Regions from separate parts of the Kitasatospora sp. NPDC088783 genome, predicted to be linked through region 1. Evidence: predicted binding sites of a transcription regulator. Region 1 holds the regulator's gene; the other holds the start of a gene.
What was found. The regulator HrcA, encoded in region 1, represses chaperone genes, less so after heat shock. The targets are predictions, from matches to a motif close to TTNGCACTCNGNNNNNCNGAGTGCNAA.
Positions count from the first base shown of each region.

Region 2: groL (chaperonin GroEL) is a predicted target of HrcA. The motif match lies at 1,530-1,556, and genes of this name have one in related genera.

Region 1 is NZ_JBIVKJ010000007.1:122,762-126,167, reverse strand. Features, by position in the region: gene dnaJ (molecular chaperone DnaJ) at 1-1,018, opposite strand, end outside; gene hrcA (heat-inducible transcriptional repressor HrcA) at 1,100-2,173, opposite strand; gene htpX (zinc metalloprotease HtpX) at 2,476-3,396, shown strand.
Region 2 is NZ_JBIVKJ010000003.1:768,170-771,575, forward strand. Features, by position in the region: gene groL (chaperonin GroEL) at 1-1,373, opposite strand, end outside; gene ACIP60_RS11995 (cold-shock protein) at 1,697-1,903, opposite strand; gene ACIP60_RS12000 (MoaD/ThiS family protein) at 2,464-2,742, opposite strand; gene thrC (threonine synthase) at 2,783-3,406, opposite strand, start outside.

The DNA of each region.
Region 1 (3,406 bases):
CCGGGTCGAGCTTGGTGGGCGTCTGCACCTCGACGTGCACTATCAGGTCGCCCCGGCCGCCGCCGCGCAGGTGGGTGATGCCCCGGCCGTGCAGCGGGATCGACTGGCCGGACTGGGTGCCGGGCCGGATGTCGACCTCCTCCAGGCCGTCCAGGGTCTGGAGCGGCACCTGGGTGCCGAGCGACGCGGCGGTCATCGGGATGGTGACGGTGCAGTGCAGGTCGTCGCCGCGCCGCTGGAAGGTCGGGTGGCTGGTCTCGGCGATCTCCACGTACAGGTCGCCGGCGGGGCCGCCGCCGGGGCCGACCTCGCCCTCGCCGGCCAGCTGGATCCGGGTGCCGTTGTCGACACCGGCCGGGATCTTGACCGTGAGGGTGCGGCGGGCGCGGACCCGGCCGTCGCCGGCGCACTCGGGGCACGGGGTGGGGACGACGGTGCCGAAGCCCTGGCACTGCGGGCAGGGGCGGGAGGTCATGACCTGGCCCAGGAAGGACCGGGTGACCTGGGAGACCTCGCCCTTGCCGCGGCACATGTCGCAGGTCTGCGCGGAGGTGCCGGGCGCGGCGCCCTCGCCGTTGCAGGTGGTGCAGGTGACGGCGGTGTCGACCTGGAGTTCCTTGGTGGTGCCGAACGCGGCCTCCTCCAGGGTGATCTCCAGCCGGATCATGGCGTCCTGGCCGCGGCGGGTGCGCGAGCGGGGGCCGCGCTGGCCGGTCGCGGCGCCGAAGAAGGCGTCCATGATGTCGGAGAAGCCGAACCCGGCCGCGCCCGCGCCGAAGCCGCCCGCGCCGCCGCCGTTCGGCGACAGCGGGTCGCCGCCGAGGTCGTAGACCTGACGCTTCTGCGGGTCGGAGAGCACCTCGTAGGCGGCGTTGATCTCCTTGAACCGCTCCTGCGTCTTCGGGTCCGGGTTGACGTCCGGGTGCAGTTCACGGGCGAGGCGCCGGAACGCCTTCTTGATCTCGTCCTGCCCCGCGTCGCGTCGGACGCCGAGTACCGCGTAGTAGTCCGTGGCCACCAAATGCTCCGGTTTGTTCCGCCTCTAGAAGTGCCTGCGACAGCACGCTGCTTGTTGCGCCGTTCCGCTGCGGCCGCGCCGTTACGACTCCGCCAGGATCTGGCCGACGTACCGTGCCACCGCGCGCACCGCCCCCATTGTGCCCGGGTAATCCATCCGGGTCGGACCGATCACTCCCAGCTTTGCCACGCTCTGGTCGCCCGAACCGTAACCGACCGAGACCACCGACGTGGAATTGAGCCCCTCGTGCGCGATCTCGTGGCCGATCCGGACCGTCATCGCCGAGTCCGCCGTCTCGCCCAGCAGGCGCAACAGCACCACCTGCTCCTCCAGCGCCTCCAGGACCGGCCGGATGGTGAGCGGGAAGTCATGGCCGAAACGCGTCAGGTTGGCGGTGCCCGCCAGCATGATCCGTTCCTCGTTCTGTTCGGCCAGCGCCTCGAACAGGACCGTCAGCACGGTGCTGACGGCGGGCCGGTCGGCGGGCTCGAAGCTCGCCGGCAGGTCCTCCAGGACGGTCGGCACCTCGGGCAGCCGGCAGCCGCCCGCCATGCCGTTGAGCCTGGCCCGCAGGTCTCCGAGCAGGGCCTCGCCGACCGGGGCCGGGCAGTCGACCATCCGCTGTTCGACCCGGCCGGTGTTGGTGATCAGCACCAGCATCAGCTTGGTCGGGGTGAGCGACACCAGTTCGATGTGCCGCACGGTGGAGCGGGTCAGCGACGGGTACTGGACCACCGCGACCTGCCGGGTGAGCTGGGCGAGCAGCCGCACCGTCCGGGCCACCACGTCGTCCAGGTCGACCGCGCCCTCCAGGAAGTGCCGGATCGCCCGGCGCTCGGGGGCGGTCATCGGCTTGACCTCGGCGAGCCGGTCGACGAAGAGCCGGTAGCCCTTGTCGGTGGGGATCCGGCCCGCGCTGGTGTGCGGCTGGTGGATGTACCCGTCGTCCTCCAGCGCGGACATGTCGTTGCGGACCGTGGCCGGGGAGACGCCGAGGTTGTGCCGCTCCACCAGGGCCTTGGAGCCGACCGGCTCCTCGGTGCCCACGTAGTCCTGGACGATCGCCCGGAGCACCGCGAGGCGCCGCTCGTCGAGCGGACGGGCGGTCGGGCGCGTGTCGATCAGTCGGCCGTCGGGCTTGCCGTCGTCCGGCATGGGGCACGCACCTCCGTCGTCGTCCGTTGACCCGGTGTCTGACCCGGCTTGGCACTCCACTGGTCAGAGTGCCAGGACCGTACCTGCCAGTGTACGGCCCGGGCCTGACGGCAGGAACGGTCCGCCCCCGTGATCCTGGACCGAAGGACCGGCGACGCGCCCGGGACGTGTCGCTTTCCCACCGAATTCCCATCGTTTCGGATGGTGCCCGCGGGGCCGCCCGGTGGCAGCATCGAAGGCGAGCGGGGCGGACGGCGCGGCAGCGCGGTCCGGCACCGCGCGAGGCACGAGGAGGAGCAGCGATGTCGGTGCCACAGCACTCCAGGTTCACCCCCGACCGCGGGCTGACCGGCCGGATGGTCACCACCATGTTCCTGATCGGGCTGGTCTACGTGGGCTTCACCGGCCTGCTGATCGTGCTGCTGCGCGGCGCCTGGCCGCTGGTGGTGCTGATCTCCGGCGGCCTGTTCGTCGCGCAGTTCTGGTTCTCCGACAAGATCACCGAACGGGCGATGGGCGCCCACCAGGTCACCCCCGAGCAGTACCCGCAGCTGCACGGCGCGGTCGACCGGCTGTGCGCGCTGGCCGACATGCCCAAGCCGCGGGTCGCGGTCGCCGACAACGACATGCCCAACGCCTTCGCCACCGGCCGCAACCCGCAGAACGCGGTGATCTGCGTGACCACCGGCCTGCTGCGCCGGCTGGAGCCGGAGGAGCTGGAGGGCGTGCTGGCCCACGAGCTGTCGCACGTCGCGCACCGGGACGTCGCGGTGATGACGGTGGCCGGGTTCCTCGGCGTGCTGGCCGGCGCGATGACCAGGATCGCCCTGTACGGCGGCATGATGGGCGGCGGCAACCGCAACAGCAACGACCAGAACGCGGCGATCGCCATGGTGCTGATCCCGCTGGCCTCGATGGTGGTGTACGCGATCAGCTTCCTGCTCACCAGGCTGCTGTCCCGCTACCGCGAGCTGGCCGCCGACCGGGCCGCCGCCCAGCTGACCGGCCGGCCCGCCGCGCTGGCCTCGGCGCTGACCAAGGTGACCGGGCAGATCTCCGCCATCCCGACCAAGGACCTGCGCCGGGCCCAGCCGTACAACGCCTTCTACTTCGCCCCGGCGCTGAGCGCCAGGGAGACCGCCTCCCAGCTGCTCTCCACCCACCCCTCGCTGGAGCAGCGCCTCGCCCAGCTGCGGAAGGTCTCCGACGAACTCGGGCACTGAACCCGCCCCC
Region 2 (3,406 bases), on a different contig from region 1:
TCGAGGCCGGCGTTGGTCGCGATCTGCTTGATCGGGGCCTCCAGGGCCACGCGGACGATGTTGGCACCGGTGGCCTCGTCGCCCTCCAGCTCCAGCTTCTCGAACGCGACACCGGCCTGGAGCAGGGCGACGCCACCACCGGCGACGATGCCCTCCTCGACGGCGGCCTTGGCGTTGCGCACCGCGTCCTCGATGCGGTGCTTGCGCTCCTTGAGCTCGACCTCGGTCGCGGCGCCGGCCTTGATGACGGCCACGCCGCCCGCGAGCTTCGCCAGGCGCTCCTGGAGCTTCTCGCGGTCGTAGTCCGAGTCGGAGTTCTCGATCTCGGCGCGGATCTGGTTGACCCGGCCGGCGACCTGGTCGCTGTCGCCGCCGCCGTCGACGATGGTGGTCTCGTCCTTGGTGATGACGACCTTGCGGGCGGTGCCCAGCAGGTCCAGGCCGGCGTTCTCGAGCTTGAGGCCGACCTCCTCGGAGATCACGGTGCCGCCGGTCAGGATGGCGATGTCGCCGAGCATGGCCTTGCGGCGGTCGCCGAAGCCCGGGGCCTTGACGGCGACGGACTTGAAGGTGCCGCGGATCTTGTTCACGACCAGGGTGGAGAGGGCCTCGCCCTCGACGTCCTCGGCGATGATGACGAGCGGCTTGCCGCTCTGCATGACCTTCTCCAGCAGCGGGAGGAGGTCCTTGACCGAGGAGATCTTGGAGTTGGCGATGAGGATGTACGGGTCCTCGAAGCTCGCCTCCATGCGCTCCAGGTCGGTGGCGAAGTAGGCGGAGATGTAGCCCTTGTCGAAGCGCATGCCCTCGGTGAGCTCGAGCTCCAGGCCGAAGGTGTTGCTCTCCTCGACGGTGATGACGCCTTCCTTGCCGACCTTGTCCATGGCCTCGGCGATGAGCTCGCCGATCTGGGTGTCGGCGGCCGAGATGGAGGCGGTGGAGGCGATCTGCTCCTTGGTCTCCACGTCCTTGGCCTGGGCCAGCAGCTGGTCGGAGACGGCGGCGACGGCCTTCTCGATGCCGCGCTTGAGGGCCATCGGGTTGGCGCCGGCGGCGACGTTGCGCAGACCCTCGCGGACGAGCGCCTGGGCCAGCACGGTGGCGGTGGTGGTGCCGTCACCCGCGACGTCGTCGGTCTTCTTGGCGACCTCCTTGACCAGCTCGGCGCCGATCTTCTCGTACGGGTCCTCGAGCTCGATCTCCTTGGCGATGGAGACACCGTCGTTGGTGATCGTGGGGGCGCCCCACTTCTTCTCCAGGACGACGTTGCGACCCTTGGGGCCGAGCGTGACCTTCACGGCGTCGGCAAGCTGGTTCATGCCACGCTCAAGGCCGCGGCGGGCTTCCTCGTCAAAGGCGATGATCTTGGCCATCAGAAGTGGTCCTCCGGGACACGGTCGACTGCTCGGACCAAGGGGTGCCCGCGACGGACGGCCCAGGAGAGCGGGGGTCCCTTCCCCTACCGCTTCCGGGGCCTCACCGGCCCGGTCCGTTTGTCACTCTCACGCTGTGAGTGCTAACGCCAATGATTAGCACTCTGGGGTGGCGAGTGCAAGCCCATTCGGCCCCCGCCGACCGCCCCGCCGGGAAACCCGCTGGTGGCCCGGGCGGCCCCGGAAAGCCCGCGGGCCCGCCCCGGACGCGTCGCGTCGGGGGCGGGCCCGCGGTTTCGGTGCGTGCGGGTCTGCCGGGGCCGTCAGGCGCCGGCGGCGCGGACCATGTCGGCCTGCGGACCCTTCTGACCCTGCGAGATCTCGAACTCGACCCGCTGGCCCTCTTCCAGGGTGCGGTAGCCGTCCATCTGGATCGCGCTGTAGTGGACGAACACGTCCGCTCCACCGTCGACCGCGATGAAGCCGTAGCCCTTCTCGGCGTTGAACCACTTGACGGTGCCCTGAGCCATTCCGAACTCCCCTTGTGCTGTGCTGGGCCCTTCAGAGATCCGCAGGACGCGGACCCGGAGGTCTGGAAGACCGGCCTGGGGACTCCCCCCCGTACGGCGCAGCCTCTGTCGCGGCTGAATGTATCCGGATATGCGCCCTCTGCAACAGGCCCAATTTCCGGGGAAACCCGCCACCCGGCGGGGGATGTCCCGGGCGAAAGGCGCATCCGCCGACAATTGCGGCGGGACATAACGGACGCGTCACCGCAAAACGCCGGAACAATTCTGACGGCGGCCTGACAGAAGGCGGGGAAAGCCGCCCGGCGCACGTCTCGGGGCGCGGGACGGGAGGCGGCCCGGCCGGGCGGGGCGCGGTGCGGTAATCGAGGATTGAACCGGGCCGGGGAGGGGAACGGCCCTGCCCGGCACTCTACTCCCCGGGCCCCGGCGGAATTCCGGCGGCCCGCCGGACGGGAGAACCGCAGGTGCGCGGCCCATTGGCCGCGGTACGCACGGAGCCGCCGCCCGGTCCGGGTAATTGAATTCCGGACCGGGCGGCGGCTGCGGGAATGCGGGCCGGGTCAGCAGCCGCCGGCCACCGCCGGAATGATCGACACCGAGGCGCCGTCCTTGATCTCGGTCTCCAGGCCCTCGGCGAAGCGCACGTCGTCGTCGTTCACGTACACGTTGACGAAGCGGCGCAGCTTGCCGCCGTCGTCCAGCAGCCGGGCGGCGATGCCGGCGTGGTTCGCCTCCAGGTCCGCGATGACGGCGGCCAGGGTGGCGCCCTCGGCGGTCACCTCGGCGGCGCCGCCGGTGTAGGTGCGCAGGATGGTCGGGATGCGGACGGTGGCGCTCATGCGGTGCTCCTCGGGGCGTGGGGTGTCCTACGGCTGGGGGTCAGGCGGTGGCGAGGCCGGCGGCGCGGAAGGACTCCAGCGTCGGGCGGATCACGGCGGTCATGCCGGCGTCGGCGACCGCGTCGAGGGTCTTGAGGCCGTCGCCGGTGTTGATCGCGACGGTCTCCTTGGACGGGTCGAGCAGGCCGTTCTCGACCAGCTTCTTCAGCACGCCGACGGTGACGCCGCCCGCGGTCTCGGCGAAGATCCCCTCGGTGCGGGCGAGCAGCTTGATCGCCTCGACCACCTCGGCGTCGGTGACGTCCTCGACCGCGCCGCCGGTGCGGCGGGCGATGTCCAGCACGTACGGGCCGTCGGCCGGGTTGCCGATCGCCAGCGACTTGGCGATGGTGTCCGGCTTGACCGGCTTGATCACGTCGCGGCCGGCCTTGAAGGCCGCGGAGACCGGGGAGCACCCCTCGGCCTGGGCGCCGAAGATCTTGTAGGGCTTGTCCTCGACCAGGCCGAGCTTGATCAGCTCCTGCAGGCCCTTGTCGATCTTGGTGAGCTGGGAGCCGGAGGCGATCGGGATGACGATCTGGTCGGGCAGCCGCCAGCCGAGCTGCTCGCAGATCTCGAACGCCAGGGTCTTGGAGCCCTCGCCGTAGTACGGGCGCAGGTTGAC